One region of the Marinomonas sp. AWM4_232 genome, then DNA from elsewhere that is predicted to be linked to it. Evidence: predicted binding sites of a transcription regulator. Region 1 holds the regulator's gene; the other holds the start of a gene.
What was found. Region 1 encodes LexA, which represses DNA repair genes until DNA is damaged. Its sites were predicted from a motif close to TACTGTNTANNTANACAGTA; they were not measured.

Region 1 (8,863 bases):
CGGACGTTGATGACAAGATCATTAAGCGTGCTGAGGAAAATGGTGAAAAGCCATCTGAGCTTACCGAACGCATGATTGCTGCAATGCACGAAGATGAATTGGCTCTAGGTAATAAACTGCCTGACCAAGAGCCTAAAGCAACTGAGTTCATGCAGCAGATCATCGACATGATCCAAGTATTAGTGGATAAAGGCTTTGCATATCAAGGCGAAAGCGGCGATGTATTTTACCGTGCAAGCAAGTTCTCTGAGTACGGCAAGTTAAACAACCGTAAACTTGAGGACATGCTAGCTGGTGCTCGAATTGAAGTGGAAGCTTCAAAAGAGCACCCGGCGGATTTCGTACTTTGGAAGCCTGCGAAAGCTGGTGAAGTCTCTTGGGATTCTCCTTGGGGCAAAGGTCGCCCAGGTTGGCACATCGAGTGTTCAGCGATGTCGACTCACTGTCTGGGTAATCATTTTGATATCCACGGTGGTGGCCCGGATCTTAAGTTTCCACACCACGAAAACGAAATTGCGCAATCTGAAGCGGCAACAGGCGAGCAGTATGTTAATTACTGGATGCACTGTGGAGCGGTTCGCGTAAATAACGAAAAAATGTCTAAATCGCTAGGCAACTTTTTCACGATTCGCGAAGTGCTTGAGAAGTTCAACCCAGAAGTAGTGCGTTACCTGATGGTATCGAGCCAATACCGCAGCAGTATTGATTACTCTGATGCGAGCTTGAAAGAAGCCAAGACAGCACTTGAGCGACTGTACACAGCGCTTCGTGGCCAAGAAATCGCAAGTAGCTATGTTGCTACGGAATACACTCAACGCTTTGAAGATGCGATGCGTGATGATTTCAATACACCTGTAGCGCTTTCTGTTCTGTTCGAGTTAGTGCGTGAGCTAAACAAAGCACGTGCAGAGGGAAGCGAGCAGGCAGCAACGCTTGCAGCTGAACTTAAAGCATTGGCGGATCTTGTTGGTTTGCTATCTCAAGACCCAGAATACTTTATGCAAAACAGTACGGTTAACGAAGGTTTGTCTGCTGAAGAGATCGAAGGTTTTATTGCTGAACGTGCACAAGCACGTAAAGATAAAAACTTTGCACGCAGTGACGAGATTCGCGACTTGCTATTAGAGCAGGGGATTACACTGCTAGATACACGTGAAGGCACGACTTGGACACGTGGTTAAGTCTTTACGTATTGACTGAGTATTAAAAAGGGAGGCTTTGCCTCCCTTTTGTTTAGATCGATGTCTCTATCTCGGATCAGTCACCTGATTTAACACGAACAGCTAATACATCACATGGTGCGCCGTGCAGTACGCCATTGGCTGTTGAACCTAGAAGCAAAGCCAAGCCATGTCGGCCGTGGCTGCCGACTACAATTAAGTCAGCGTTATTTTCTTCCGCTACTCGATGGATTTCGGTTTCAATACCACCCTGGGTAACGACAGTGGCTTGCACAGGAACATCTAGTTGATCAACTAAGACTTCCATTCGTTGTTTTGCTGTAGTCTGCAGTTGTTCTTGAATGTCGCTTACATCAATCGGCACATCACCGCCGTAAGCGTAGTTTAAAGACTCAATAACGTGGATAATAGTCAGTTGACCATCAAACGCCTTGCACATTGCAGCGGCCTTGTTGGCAACTAAAATACTTTGGTCCGTTAAATCCACCGCCAAAACAATGCGTTGGTAGGGCATGGGATACCTCCAATTTTGGGTTCCATTTGTTCTTAACACTTTAAGAGTAATTCAATGACAGCTTTAATTGTAGTGTTTATTACCCTTTCCTTGATGGGGTCCGCTTTATGGATCATGCCTTCAAAGAGAGAGCGAGAAAAAATGTCTCTTCGTATGTTGGCTCGAAAACACAATATCACCGTTCAATTAACCAGTATTGAACTGCCCGATAAATGGGATAAGGTGACTGAAAAAGAAAGTGTCTGCGCCTATCACAAGTATCGCGAAAAACCGCTTAAAGACTTTAGCGATATCAATGTATACCCATATGAGGTTTGGAAACACCCAGAAATTTGTAAAAATTGGTATGCAAGCCAATCATTTACACTTTCAGGGCGCGCCATTTCTATATTAGAAAAACATCACAATGTCTTTGTTGCGATAGAAATTAGCGCAGCGAAAGTGAGCTTATACTGGCGAGAAAAAGGTGACGATGAAACCGTTAATGAGGCCAATGAGCTTATTGAGGACCTTTTGCAGCTTCGTCTTGGCTAGCCGCGGGCTGGCTTTGATCTTCTAAAGAATGCATAAGCTCCGTGAGCATTTCCTCGGGGGTTTCTGCATCTTGAATTGCCATAACTTGCGGAGCAAAAATCTCTTTCATTCGGTCATCAACAAACTTTTCAAGCTCTTTCTTTTCTGGTCGATCGACGTTGTTGGATTTCAAATGTGACAAAATAACGCTATATAAAGTTTGTGCAACGCGCATATCGCCAGAGTGAAAATTTTTATTGGCTTGTACAATTTGACGGTTGAGTTGAATCCACAAATTTAGCCAACGCAAATAGGTGTAGCATAATTTGTAGTGAGTGTTACTGATGCGACCTTTTCTTCGCATATAAAGAAGCATTTTTGCGGCTTTGGTAATCCGTTCTTTGTACTTGGTTTTTTCATGGAAGCTCATCTCATCCGGTTCATGATGAAATTCAGTGGGAGCCTCTTCTCGTTCTGCTTCGGCTTTGGCAATACGCTCTTCTATTTTTTCAGGATCATCTGAGTAGGAAACAAGCTCCCTTAAATTCTCCAAATAAAAGTCATAGAATACATCACTAACAATCATATCGGTGTTTATGCTACGTAAGCCAATGATATGCTGCTCCATGCGATCAGCACGATTTTGCAACTGTAAATACTTTAGTCGACGCTCTTTTAGTTCTTGTTCTTTTTGATGTGCACGAGAACCAATCACTACTGAAATCAGCACGATTATGAAAAGAATGACTATAGTTAAGATCTGAAGCGTAGCCATGATTGTCCTTTTTAAATGATTTCAGTATGTTAAAGGGCAAATACTGGACTCGGCAATAGGAATGTTGCGAATCTGTAAGGGATTGCTTGTCATATAATAGCGCTTTGCTTAATATCTGCGCCCCTAAAGTAATCAAACTACGTTCATCTTTCAAAAGTAATTAAGGCTCGAACAACTCAATGGCTAAATCTCTGGTTATCGTGGAATCGCCGGCAAAGGCGAAAACAATTAACAAGTACCTCGGCAACGACTATGTCGTAAAGTCGAGTGTAGGTCATATACGAGATCTGCCTGCAGGAACGACATCAACCTCCACTCCGCAGGAGCGTGCTAAGCAAGCGGCCTTAACTCGAAAGATGAGTCCAGAAGAAAAAGCGGTTTACAAACGCACCAAGGCTCGCAAACAGCTCATCAACCGTATGGGTGTTGACCCCGAGCAAAATTGGGCTGCTCACTACGAAGTGCTTCCAGGAAAAGAGAAAGTCGTCGATGAACTAAAACGCCTAGCCAAAAATGCTGACACTATCTATCTCGCAACCGATTTGGATAGAGAAGGTGAGGCGATTGCATGGCATTTACGTGAAGCCATTGGTGGTGATGACAGTCGCTACAAGCGAGTTGTGTTCAATGAGATCACTAAAAACGCCATCAAATCCGCTTTCGATACGCCATCTGACTTGGACATAAACCGTGTTAACGCTCAACAGGCACGTCGTTTTCTTGACCGTGTAGTTGGTTTCATGGTGTCACCCCTGCTATGGGCAAAAGTTGCCCGCGGTTTATCTGCTGGTCGTGTGCAGTCTGTAGCTGTGAGACTAATTGTAGAGCGTGAAAAAGAAATTCGAGCTTTCATTCCAGAAGAATTCTGGGAATTGGATGCTAACTTAGCGACAAAAGATGATTCAAACATTACCTTTGAAACCGCTAAGTACCAAGGAAAAGAGTACCGCCCTACATCTAAAGAGCAATCTGACGAGCATGTTCAGCGAATTGAAAAGCTGCCGTTTAATGTCGCTAATCGTGAAGACAAACCGACCAAGTCTAAACCTTCAGCACCATTTATCACGTCAACACTACAACAAGCTGCCAGCACTCGCCTGAGCTTTGGTGTTAAAAAGACGATGATGCTCGCTCAACGTTTGTACGAAGCGGGTTACATTACTTACATGCGTACTGACTCGACCAACTTAAGCCAAGAAGCGGTAGAATCTGTTCGCGAGTTTATTCAATCGAGTTACGGTGATGCTTACTTACCAAAAGAAGCGCTGCGCTATTCAAGCAAAGAAGGTGCTCAAGAGGCCCACGAAGCGATTCGACCATCAAGCGTAACGGTTACTCAAGACATGCTTCAGGGCATGGATAAAGATGCTCATCGTCTTTACGATTTGATCCGTAATCAGTTTATTGCCTGTCAAATGACGCCTGCAGAATACACGTCGACAACGATCACTGTGATGGCGGGTGAATACGAATTGCGTGCTAAAGGCCGCATCCTTCGCTTTGATGGTTACACGCGAGTGTTAACACCTGTAGGCAAGAAAGCAGAAGATACGATTCTGCCTGATGTACAAAAAGGCGATCAATTAACGCTGCTAAGCTTAGATCCGGCGCAACACTTCACGAAGCCACCGGCTCGTTTTAGTGAAGCGAGCCTTGTAAAAGAGCTAGAAAAGCGCGGCATTGGTCGTCCTTCCACTTATGCTTCGATCATCTCTACGATACAAGATCGTGGTTACGTTCGAGTTGAGAATCGTCGTTTTTATGCTGAGAAAATGGGCGACATTGTGACCGATCGATTGGTGGCAAGCTTTGACGATCTAATGAACTACAGCTTCACTGCACAAATGGAAGAGAAGTTGGATGACATCGCGGAAGGCGAAAAAGATTGGATTCAAGTTTTAAACGACTTCTACCAAGATTTTAGTCAAACACTCAATCAAGCGGAAGCAGAAGAAGGTGGTATGGCTCCAAACGAACCTACGCCGACCGATATTCCGTGTCCGACATGTGGTCGCCCAATGCAAATCCGTACCGCTAGTACGGGGGTTTTCTTGTCATGTTCTGGTTACGCACTGCCACCAAAAGAGCGCTGTAAAGCAACCATAAACTTGGTCAGTGGCGATGAAGCAGTTGCAGTAGATGATGAAGAAGGCGAATCTAAAGCACTGATCAACAAGCGTCGTTGTGATATCTGTGGCTCAGCAATGGACAGCTACTTGGTTGATGAGCATCGTAAGCTTCATGTGTGTGGTAACAATCCATCATGTACAGGTTACGAAGTAGAGCAAGGTACCTTCAAGTTGAAAGGCTATGACGGACCAGTTATTGAGTGTGACAAATGTGGTTCTGAAATGCAGCTTAAGACTGGTCGTTTTGGTAAGTACTTCGGTTGTACCAATGAAGAATGTAAAAACACTCGTAAGCTTTTGAAAAATGGCGAAGTGGCTCCACCAAAAATGGACCCAGTACCAATGCCTGATTTGCCATGTCAAAAGGTAGAAGATCACTATGTTTTGCGTGATGGTGCGACCGGCTTATTCTTAGCTGCGAGTCAATTCCCGCGTAAGCGTGAGACTCGACCGCCATTGGTAAAAGAGTTGAAGCCGTACATGGAACAAATTGATCCTAAATACCACTACTTCGATAAAGCCCCTTTGCAAGACGAAGAGGGTAACCCGACCGTTATTCGCTTTAGTCGTAAAACTAAAGAGCAATACATTATGACTGAAGTAGAAGGAAAGCCTACTGGCTGGAAGGCTTTCTATGAAGGTGGTAAATGGAAAATCGAACATGGTAAGAAGAAATGAGCGGTTCAAGCTTAGCAAGCGTAACCAACCAGCGCCTAGACGCTGCTAGAAGACTGCTTCAGCAAGCAACAGAAATGGATAACGATTGGATGACTCAAAGCCTTGAGTCATCTGCATTGTTCCAGTTAAGATGCGGGCTGAATGGACTGCTGCAAGAGGTGAAAACCTCTTACAGCCTACCTGCTGCTCTCGATTTAGACTCGTTGCTTCAAGCCGCGAATGCGAAAGGCATCAGTGTTCCTGTGCTGAATGAGTTGGCACTATTGAAAAACAATGGTCAATCTTGGTTGAGCCAATTGCATGTTGCCTTCCAAGCCGCCTTAGATTGCCAAGTGGCTAATCAGTCCTATGGAGCAGGAGTGGAATTGATTGGCCGCGGCTCTGACGCTGGTACATCTACGAAATACATTTTGAGCTCTTTAACAGAGTTAGTCTTACGCTATCGCGAAGACGCGGCCGAATATTAGTGATGAAAGATACCTACTTAGAAATTGTCGAATTGGAAAATGGTGAGATTGTCTTACGCCCAGCAGGGGAGGATGACGATAAAACTCCTATTGCAACACTCACGATTTCCGATGATACGAAAGACTTCCTGAAAGATCGTTATTTTGAGCTTGCCAAGTGCATGTTCCATGCGGGCATCGACTTCGTTTATTCAGAAGATTTCGGTGGCATGGATTCGTCTGAAGGCGATGTGCACGATGAAGAGTTTATGCCGCGGATTTTGCATTAAATAAACCGTTTCGAATCATGGTCAATGCCATAAAAAAGCCTCTATCACTAGAGGCTTTTCAGGAATTGATTATAGGAATTGATTAATGGCCTCGTCGGATTACGCCCACCGAGAGCCCTTCAATGGCAAAGTCTTCGCTTTCCAGATCTACGATAATGTCATTAAATTCTTCGTTTTCCGGGATTAAGCGTACTTCACGACCTTTTTGCTCAAATCGCTTCACGGTTACTTCATCACCGATGCGGGCCACCACGATCTGACCATTGCGCACCGTGTGAGTTTTATGGACAGCTATCAGGTCACCATCTAGAATGCCTGCGTCTTTCATACTCATGCCGTTAACAGACAGTAAGTAGTCAGCTTTTGGTGAGAACATTTCTGCGGCGATAGGGATTCTGGCATCGATGTTCTCTTGTGCCAAAATTGGATAGCCTGCTGCGACTCGTCCAACAATTGGTAAAGTGCCAGCTTCATCGTTCGCACTTACGGGTGCTTCTTGCTCTACAAGGCGAATGCCACGAGAAGCGCCAGAAAGCATTTCGATTGCGCCTTTTTTGCTAAGCGCTTTTAAATGTTCTTCTGCTGCGTTTGGGGAGCGAAAGCCTAAACGCGCCGCAATTTCAGCACGAGTAGGTGGGAAGCCTGTTTCGTTAATAAATTCGCGAATTGTTTCTAGTACGTCAGACTGTCTTTTTGTTAATTTAATCATACGGCATCTGTTTGTTTATACAGTTACTGTTATTATATACAGCTATCAATCAATTGCTCAACTATATTCCATGCTTTCAGACTCGATAAAAGAAAATATTCAAACGGCCTATCGCGCTTACCTTGAAGCCAAAGGCCATAAAGCACGTGTTGGTCAGCGTCATATGATTGCTACGATTGCACGAACGCTTGGTAATATACGACAAGGTTCAGAAGGCGAAAGGCTTGGTGAGAAGCATGTTGCCGTGGTTGAGGCTGGAACAGGTACTGGCAAAACACTTTCTTACTGTTTATCTGCCATCCCCATTGCGAAAGCCAAAGGGCTTAAATTAATCATATCAACAGCCACTGTTGCGCTGCAGGAGCAGATTCTCCATAAAGAGCTGCCAAGCCTGCTGGAATACACCGATTACACGTTTCGCTATACCTTGGCCAAAGGTCGTGGTCGCTATCTTTGCTTAAATAATTTAGAGAGCTTTCTAAGTGCGGAAGATCAAGCCACAGAAGATATGTTTGCAGGCCTGTTTGAGCAACACTTAACACCTGATGATGTAAATACCGTTTTGTATCAGGAAATGGACGACTCACTTCGTGATGGCAAGTGGGATGGCGATAAAGATAATTGGGAAGGCATTATTCGTGAGCAGGATTGGCGACGTTTAACCACCGATCATCAGCAGTGCACGAACCGCAATTGTGCGAATTTTTCAGCTTGCCCATTTTTTAAAGCCAGAGCTGAGTTAGAGACGGCCGATGTTATCGTGGCTAACCACGACTTGGTATTAGCAGACTTATCATTAGGTGGCGGTGCGATCTTATCCGATCCCAAAGAAACTATTTATGTGTTTGATGAAGGGCATCACCTACCAGACAAGGCAATCGGTCATTTCCGTCATGAGGTCCGTCTACAGCAAAGCATTAGTTGGCTTAAGCAGCTAGACAAGAACTTAATCAACCTACGTCAAGAGCTGACCGATGAGGTCAGTTTAACGGGGCAAATCCTTCTAAAATTGCCACAGCAGATACAAAGCACGATCAATTTTATTCAATATGCACAGCAAGGGCTCGCTCCATTTATTCAGAATTTAGGTTTAGATGAAGACTCGCGACAGCATCGCTTTGAGTTTGGTGTGATTCCTGATGAGTTAAGGCAGCTTGCTTACAGCTTATCTACTTCCTATCAAAAGCTGTTTAACCAGATAGAGAACATTCAGGACGAATGTAAAAAGGTGAAGCAAAACGAAGGGATGGGATTAACCGAAGAAACCGCAGAGAACTGGCTACCGATCCTTGGTGTCATCCTTGGTCGCTTAGAAGCTTGTGTGGAACTATGGAAGCTTTACGCTGCGCTGGACGATCAAAACTATCCCCCAAACGCTCGCTGGTTATTGGTGGTTGGGCAAGGGCTTGAACAGGACATAGAGCTAGGCGGATCACCGATCTTGGCTGCTCATACGCTGAGAATGCAACTGTGGGATAAGTGTTTTGGTGCTGTGGTGACATCAGCCACACTGACTGCGTTAAACGAATTTCATCGCTTTAACATGCGCTCCGGCGTACCAAGAGAAAGTGAATACCTAAGAGTCGTCAGTCCCTTTGATTTCCAGAACAAGGGCACGTTAGTTGTTC
Region 2 (8,863 bases), 950 kb from region 1:
GGTCAATTTAATGACATCAGGTTGAGTAGTCTTTAATCTTTGTGCAACTTCCTGATTTAACTCTTGCTCTGTCACACTCATGTCAGCACAACCGGTCAACAATACCGTCGATGCAATCGTCACCCAACCTAATAACTTACGCTTTAACATTTTCTGCGCCTCCTAATGCTGACGCTTTTTCTCATACCAAATTCGCATAAAGTCTTCCGTAACCTTTTGCTCGATCTCTGCCGCTTCATCGGTCGGACAAAAGAGCGATACAGTAAAAACATTGTAGCCTTCTACCGTGGTCTTCACTCTAACAGAGGGTTCTGGGCCTGCGATTTTGATATCGAGTCGTTTCTCTATCAAACTGTTATAACGAATGGCAACTTCGTGAAAGTGCTCACTATACTCACGTATTTTAGCAAGAATGGGCTCCTTGATTTCAAACAGGTTTACGTCATCTGTCAGTCTAGAAATCGAAAAACTGTGTTCAACATAACGACGCATGTAGTTTAAGTTCTGCACGGAGTTAGTCAGTAACACACTGTTCGGTACCACGGTGGTTCGCCCTGTATAGGCATAACTACCACCTTTGAAGTCAACTTCAAACAGGGTTGTTGACAACCAATCACTGTCCGTTACCTCACCCTCAAAATGCCCGATCTTCACCCAATCTCCAACCTGATAAGGACGGGTACTGGCTTTATAAAAGGCCCCCACAATACATGAGATAAACTCTTTCGTAGCGATGACCAACGCCACCATAAATGCGGCAATGGAGATCGCAATATTTTGCAATTCCGTAGACCAGATCAATATCAAACCGACAAATGATATCAGGTTAAAAACATTGTCAGCCGCATTTAGACGACGCCGCTTACGGTCTACATCTTGCTTATCATTTGCTCTTATAGCACGCTTTACAAAATGGCGAATAACAAAAATACTCAGCAACCATAGCAAGGTTGCTAGAAACTCAAAATTTTCTGTAATAAATGCCGTATCGACATCTGGCCATTCAAAATCAGACATAACTTTTTTACCTTATTTTAGTGGCGCAACTTTACCAATCTAGGTGTCGTTAGCCAAATAAAAAGCTGGACAAGATTAAAATAAATACTGTATTTTTATACAGTATTTTAAATGAGGTGCGATTTATGCCTGTCGTAATTAAGTATGTTGTTGAACGAAACGGTGTTGAAAAGATGACCTTCTCCTCTAAAGCAGAAGCAGACCATTATGACAAACTGCTGGAGACGGCTGAAAACCTAGAGGATCTGCTGCAAGAAAGCGGTACCTTATCCGACGCTAATGACATTAGTCAGCTCGCCATGTTCTTAGCGGAAAACAAGGAAGACGTATTAGAAGCATTAGGGAACAAACGCAAAAAAGCGGCTAGGAAACCCGCATCAAAAGCTACGCCTCCGTCTAAAAACGAGTCGCAAGCATCCAGTGAAGTAGAAGCGACATCAGTGGAAGAATTGGTCATAGAGCCAGATGAAAACTCTTACATCGATGACACTGAAGAATATCGCGCCAACGATGATGTCGATTACAACAAGGACGATATCTACAACGAAAGTGATGCCGCTTAATGGCATCGCTTTCGCTACAGCTCGTTATGCTTTAAACAGGGATGCTCCAGAGCCAGCCTAGCCAAGCTAAAGCAAAAACCATAGATACGATTACACCGATCCGTGGCGTTTTAACTGTCAACGCAGCACTTGGGTCATGGGTGGCCTTCTTACCATGCAGCATCGCAGCAACAAGACGCTCTTTAAAGCGAAGCTCGTGATACAGCACAGCGAAGATATGAGTCGCCACTAGGATCAGTAAAATATCAGGAAGGCTATGATGCATCGCACCAAGTTGCTCAGTCCAATCATCGGAGATAGCGCCATAAAAAGGCCCAAATAGGAAAATTTCATCACTGATAAACAGGCCGCTTCCCCATTGCAGTGACAGAGCTAACAACAAAGCGACGACCATCAGTCCCCCCACGGGGTTGTGTCCCAAATAATGTTTAGCATTACCAACCAATAATGCCTTTGCATAGCGTAAGACTGTTTGTGGCTGATACAAAAACTGTTTAAAGCGCGCATATTCAGACCCCAACACGCCATACAGCACTCGTGCGATGATCACCGCTGACAATCCATAGCCCATATAGAAATGCCAGTCCATGTAGTCCCCATCGCCTTTACCTGTGACGATTAACCCTGTAAATAATAAAACCATCAACCAGTGGAGTAGCCTGACTGGCCAATCCCAAATCATGATGTTTGCCATTTCCTTCTCCTTTTATGACGCGCCATCTTTGATGTAAACCACAATATGTCACTATACTGACCATAAGGTTCGCCTTTTTATCCGTGACAGTGATGTTAAAAAAGCTTTCACTTCTGTCCGTCGTTATGACAGTAAGGAGCATAAACCATGATCATCGGGCTAATGATTTGTCTTGCCCTGCTAATCGCCATTGTGGGGTACCTACTGTTTACGCAGAAATACGTATACGTACAGCACTCTCTTTTGCTTTCTAATTCTCCCGAAGCCCTTATTGATAAGGTTAAAGAAATTGAGTTCTGGTCCAGTTGGCTACCTTGGAGTCTTTACGATGATGAAACGGCTGTCCAAGTCTCACCGGCTCAAGACAATGAGACTATCGGAGCCAGTATTCGCCTTAAAGGGCCTCATTTAAAAACCATATCATGCCATGTTACTGCTTTAGACCTGAAGGATGGCCTGTCTTTTTCAATCGTCAGCGATTATTTTTATCCAGCTCCGATTCAGGTCAAGATAACTTGGACTTCAACGGAAAAAGAGCAAGGCATGATGCAACTTCATGCCAGTAGCCAATTGAACATGTGGCAGCGTATTGTCCACGGCCGTTTTCAAAAATCACTTCATGCTGATATGCGTTTGTTGCTACTGAGGCTTAAAGCCCAACTGGTTCCAGAGAACGATGCTAACGTACAGCTAACACACAACGGATGTCATAAATTACCGAATGTTGATGCCGTGACTCGCCCTTTTATCGTTAGTGATCACCCTATGTCGGTACAAATGGAACAAGGTTTTAGGGATCTGATCATTAGCCTCGGACCTGAAAATCGTCCCGCAGGTCCTAGTTTTGCCCTTTATGAGGACGCAGACATCCGCCAACACTATTTCACAGGAAAACTTGGCATTCCGATTCAATGCTTGAGTGCCTGCGAAGCTCAGCCTGAGCGACTCACTTTTGTCGGCAAATACATGAGCTTAAAATACCAAGGTAGCTATCAACACCTCTGGTTGGCTTGGCATACATTGCATACCTATTGCCGTATTCATGGTCTGCGCCCAGCTAACCGACGCACTAGCCTTGAGGTTTACGAAGTTTCTCCGAGAGAAACGGCGAATGCTTTGCAATTTGTTACGGTTTTATACCTACCAATCCTGTAAATTAAGTTTTAAGCATCAACGTTAGGGAAGTGGATCATGATCAAACCAAACTTAAACCTACAAACCATTCCACAAAACCTTAATGCTTTTAAATAAATCGGTGTAAAGTTATCCATTGGCGACCTTGGTACAGGAATGAGCTCTCTGGCGTATATTAGTCGTTCAAACGTTGATACCATCAAAATAGATCGCGCTTTTGTGCGCGATATGGATAAGAACGGCTGTCATTATGGGCAGGAATACTAATACTCGCCGCCAATACCAGAAGATAAGTTTTCGGCAATGTTGAAATTTACCCGATCACTTCCTGCCGTCTAAACTAATAACGATGCTCAAAAAGCCAAACCTTTTGACTGAGTGGAGAGACCATGGAAAACGCTTTATACGCACGTCATTTAGAAACTCTACTACGCCGCTATCGAGTGGCCCTCGACGAATTTAAACTTGATGCAATCATCATCGCAGCAGGAACGCTTAGCTATTACTTTAAAGACGATAATAGCCACCCTTTTAAAGCGTTCTCTTTTGCTCAGCAGTGGCTCCCTTTTGATTTACCAGCAGGTAGCTACGTCGTCATCAGACGAGACAAACCGGAACTGATCTGGCCAGCCAAACAAGACTTCTGGCATATGCTCAATGCTATTCCTGAAGGTGAATGGCAACATCATTGGCAAATTACCCCAGCTGACAGCAATGCTTGGACCAGCAGCCTGCCTAATAAAGTGGCATACCTCGGCCCCACCACGTTACCCGAATACACTCAAGATGAATCGCTCTACACTTGGTTAGCATTCGATAGAGCGATTAAAACGCCCTACGAAATTGCCTGCCTCGAAGAAGCCACGCGTATTGCCACACTTGGACATTATGCGGCACAACAAGCATTTAGCCAGGGAGCCAGTGAATTTGAAGTGCATTTAGCCTACTTGGCTGCTACACAACAAGACGCATCAGAAACGCCCTACCCTAATATTGTTGGAATTAATGAACACGCGGCAGTGCTGCATTACGAACAAAAGTCGCGCCAGCGACCATTTCGCCCATTAACATTATTAGTCGATGCAGGTGCCAGTCATCATGGTTATGCCAGTGATATCACTCGAACCACAACATTATTAAATGATGACTTCGCAGCCTTGGTCGAAGGCATGGATACGCTGGAGCAACACATTGTTAGTCAGGCGGTGTCTGGGACGTCATTTGTCGAGCTGCATTACCAAACACTAGCAGGGGTCGCTCGTCTTCTTAATCATCATGGTATTTGCCGCCTAAGCGTGGAAGAGCAGTTGACTAAACATATCCCGCAGTACTTTTTCCCTCACGGATTAGGGCACTTTTTGGGATTACAGGTGCACGATGTGGGCGGTAAGCAACACTCAGCAAAAGGCGATATTGTCGACTCCCCTAAGGAAAGCCCTTTCCTTCGACTAACACGCCCATTGCAAGAAAATATGGTCATTACCATCGAGCCGGGGCTGTATTTTATTCCCATGCTGTTGGACAAAATGCGTGCCGAACAACCTCAGCACGGATGTGATATGGAGAAAATTGAGTCTCTACTTCCCTATGGTGGTATTCGTATAGAAGACAATATTATCATCCAAACAAAGACCCCCAGAAACCTAACCCGTGAAGCATTTTCGCAAATCAATTAATACCATTTTCGATATATGACACTTCATCGATAGATATATAAGCCCTTAAAATCGCATTTTCATGATTAAAAAGGGCTTATTTCTATATTTTTTATAGCTTTCCTAAAAAAAACATATCAAAAGTCGTATATTTTACTTTTCAATACTGTCAAACAGCGCTGTAATACACACCATCAAAATAACTGGGTTATGGAGAAATCAACTATGATGGAAAACCGTATAAAATATCGCCATCTAGAATGTTTTTTAGAAGTCATCCGTCAAGGCAGCGTTGTCCGAGCGGCCGACGTTCTCTCTTTAACTCAGCCCGCTGTCTCTAAAAAACTCAAAGAGCTTGAAGAGATTCTCGGAGTACGATTACTTGAGCGTAGCAAAAAAGGCATTGAACTAACTCATTACGGCAATTTATTTTTAGAACATGCCAGCACCAGTGTGGCAGCATTGCGAGAAGGTGCCGAGCGGGTCAATCAAGCTCTAGTAACGGGTCAACAAAAGCTGAGCATTGGCGTATTGCCTACCGTCGCTACCAGTGTACTGCCAGAAGCGGTGAAGCGTTTTCGCGCCAATAATGTGGACGTTCGGTTACACCTTGTCTCTGGACCTAACTCCCTTCTCATGAGCCAACTACGTGTGGGCGAACTAGATCTAGTTGTCGGGCGTATGGGGGTTCCAGAAGCCATGGCGGGCATCTCATTTCAACATCTTTATTCTGAGCAAGTCGTATTTGCTGTTCGTCCAGGTCATCCCCTGCTGGATAAAGAAGACTTCCAGCTCAATGAAATCACAGGCTTTACTGTGCTTTATCCGCCTGAAGAATCCATCACCGGCCCAACGGTTGATCGTTTTCTACTAGCTGAAGGTGTGAGCAATATTCGCGATCGTATTGATACAGTGTCTGACTCGTTTGGTAAGGAATTTATCCGTCATACGGATGCTATATGGATTATTTCCCGTGGTGTTGTTGCCCGAGAGATCGCAGACGGTGAATTAGCAGAACTCCCTGTCAATACAAAAGAAACGCTCAGTGCCGTTGGTCTAAGCGTGAGAGCGGACACCAATGCCTCCATGGCACTGCAACTATTTAGCAAAGCGGTAACAGAAACCGCCGCTAAGCTAGATAGCTACTACAACCCAGCCCACTAAGTCAGAGCAGCGAGTATGTTCCCACGCTGTTTTTATTGACTGACCTTAGTCACATTAAATTAGCGAACGAGCGCATAGCGCTACAGCTTGATACATAAAATAGTCACATTTGAAACAATTCATTACTTTCACCTCACTCGCCAAGGGGTAGTCTAATATTAGACATAACCGCTGAAAAAGTACGTACCTAAGCTCAGGATGCCTTGCTCAACGCTATCGATCGCTCTAATGCGACCATTGAGTTTCAACCGGATGGGACCATCATCACGGCTAATAAAAACTTTATCGATACACTTGGCTATAACTCTGTTCGAGACATACAAGGTAAGCACCATCGTATGTTTTGCCATGATGAGTTTTATCAAGAGCACCCTCATTTTTGGCAGGAGCTTGCTTCTGGACAAACAAAATCAGGGCTATTTCTTCGCAGAGATCGAGACGGCAATAATGTATGGATCGAAGCGACGTATAACCCGGTTTACGATTTACAAGGCGCTAATGAAGCCTATAAAAGCATTGGCGAATTGGTCGCACGCGCTGAGAAACATTAAAGCCTAAAGCTCTGCAGCGTTAGAAGTCACTAACGCTGCAGAGACCGCGTATTTTAAGAAAGCTTTTTAATCAGGCCTTGCATGCCCAAAACATAACCCTGAACACCCATGCCGATGACAATTCCAACCGCACAAGGGGAAATGTAAGAGTGATGGCGGAATGCTTCTCGTGCGTGAACATTAGAAATATGCACTTCTACCACAGGAACTTCGGCACCTTTAATCGCATCATGTAAGGCAATTGACGTGTGCGTGTATGCACCAGGGTTAAACACAACACCTAACATTTTACCTGCTTTGATCAATTGACCAGCTTCATGGATAGCATCTACCAGCGCACCTTCATGATTTGACTGGCGAAAGTCCACTTTAAAACCGTGCTTAGCCGCTTCTTCCTGACACATTGCCTCAACATCAGCCAACGTCTCATGTCCGTAGGTTTGTGGCTCTCGCTGCCCTAACAAGTTAAGGTTTGGCCCGTTTAGTACCATGATGGTAGACATACTTACTCCCAAATAACATTGCACCCTGACGCAGTGCATCGATTGTAAAATAGGCGGTAAATATATCACTTACCTGGACGATGCCGTTCATTTTTCATATGATTTTTTTATTTGAAAATTGGCTCAATAATTAAGTATCAAGCCAGTGATGTCTCAGAGCGCAAGCGCGCAACAGGTCGCTCATCGATGAATAGATGAATGATGGCTGTCACCATAGCGATAGCAGAAGCGGCCCACCAGACAACATCATAGGAGCCGGTTGTATCGTACAAGTAGCCACCTAACCATACGCCACAGAAGGATCCCACTTGGTGACTTAAAAAGACGATGCCATACAGCATGCCCATATGCTTAAGGCCAAACATTTGCCCCACAAGGCCAGACGTTGGCGGCACTGTCGCCAACCACAGTAGACCGGTCGCGATAGCAAATACATAAACACTGCCAGCTGTCATCGGATAAAGCATAAAAACGGCGATCACAATGGCTCGTATGCCATATATATAGGCTAATATTGTTTTTTTAGAGTACTTACCCGACCAAGAACCAGAGAGCAAGCAACCGAAGATATTAAACAAACCAATGAGTGCCAAGCTCATCACCGCTACATCTGGCTCGAAGCCTTTATCGGATAAAAACGCTGGCATGTGTACGGTAATAAACGCCAATTGGAAACCGCAGACAAAAAAGCCTGCCACCAACAGCCAATAATGTGAGTAAGCACCCGCTTCTTGTAACGCTTGTTTAGCGGTTTGCCCGGAATTGCTTTCAGTGTTATTGCTAGTCGCCCCATCACGCGCTAAAGGTAAAGCACACACAATCATTAACAGGGCACAGGCCGCCAGTAATAATAATGCCGAACTCCAGCCGTATGCCGATAAGAATGACTGAGCAACTGGCACAACCAACAACTGCCCTGCCGAGCCCGCCGCACTGCCTAACCCTAAAGCAAACGCTCGCTTTTCTGGCGCGACCATACGTGCCATCGCAGGTAACACAACGCCAAAACCTGTCGCAGCAATCCCCATTCCCATCAGGAAACCAGAACCTATATGCAGTTCAGCTGCCCCACTGGCATTCGCTGTGACATACAATCCTAGAGCATACAGTACCGTGCCGGCCAAAACTGTTTTTAAGGTACCAAATCGGTCCGAGATTGCCCCTGCAATCGGCTGTGTTAGCCCCCACCATAAATTCTGTAGAGCCAAAGACATGGCAAACACTTCTCGACCATAGCCAAATTCATCAGATATCGGGGCCATAAAAAAGCCCATTGATGAACGTAAACCAAAGTTGAGCGCCAATAGGACGCAGGCAAATGCGACGGCAATGCTGAGAAGCTTAACAGGCTGTGACACGGTCAATCCTTGTGTGAAATAAGCAAAATCTGACGTTACGCCAATTCTTGTGCCATCACAATAGCCGCGTAGCAGAAGCGCAATATTGTTCTAAAACGCTTTAAATTCTCCTACTCGCTCCACCGCACGTTGATAATCCGAATCTTTACGAATCATCTGAAGCCAGCGCTCAATACTTGGGTATTGATCCATTGCCGAAACGGATCGCATTGCTAATAAGGGGA

Region 2: the regulator LexA is predicted to act here: its motif matches at 1,103-1,122, upstream of ACXAC1_RS12505 (YebG family protein).

Annotation. Positions count from the first base shown of each region.
Region 1 covers NZ_JBSWTA010000001.1:3,587,047-3,595,909, reverse strand. Annotated here, with positions in the region: gene cysS (cysteine--tRNA ligase) at 1-1,181, shown strand, start outside; gene ACXAC1_RS17015 (universal stress protein) at 1,258-1,695, opposite strand; gene ACXAC1_RS17010 (hypothetical protein) at 1,750-2,229, shown strand; gene ACXAC1_RS17005 (DNA topoisomerase I) at 2,195-2,983, opposite strand; gene topA (type I DNA topoisomerase) at 3,163-5,790, shown strand; gene ACXAC1_RS16995 (DUF6586 family protein) at 5,787-6,257, shown strand; gene ACXAC1_RS16990 (hypothetical protein) at 6,260-6,526, shown strand; gene lexA (transcriptional repressor LexA) at 6,609-7,235, opposite strand; gene dinG (ATP-dependent DNA helicase DinG) at 7,306-8,863, shown strand, end outside.
Region 2 covers NZ_JBSWTA010000001.1:2,641,074-2,649,936, reverse strand. Annotated here, with positions in the region: gene ACXAC1_RS12515 (DUF1439 domain-containing protein) at 1-150, opposite strand, end outside; gene ACXAC1_RS12510 (mechanosensitive ion channel family protein) at 163-1,017, opposite strand; gene ACXAC1_RS12505 (YebG family protein) at 1,143-1,580, shown strand; gene ACXAC1_RS12500 (cytochrome b/b6 domain-containing protein) at 1,612-2,274, opposite strand; gene ACXAC1_RS12495 (GyrI-like domain-containing protein) at 2,422-3,429, shown strand; gene ACXAC1_RS12490 (EAL domain-containing protein) at 3,526-3,675, shown strand; gene pepQ (Xaa-Pro dipeptidase) at 3,798-5,084, shown strand; gene pcaQ (pca operon transcription factor PcaQ) at 5,289-6,227, shown strand; gene ACXAC1_RS12475 (PAS domain S-box protein) at 6,431-6,778, shown strand; gene aroQ (type II 3-dehydroquinate dehydratase) at 6,832-7,281, opposite strand; gene ACXAC1_RS12465 (MFS transporter) at 7,419-8,639, opposite strand; gene ACXAC1_RS12460 (glutathione S-transferase family protein) at 8,730-8,863, opposite strand, start outside.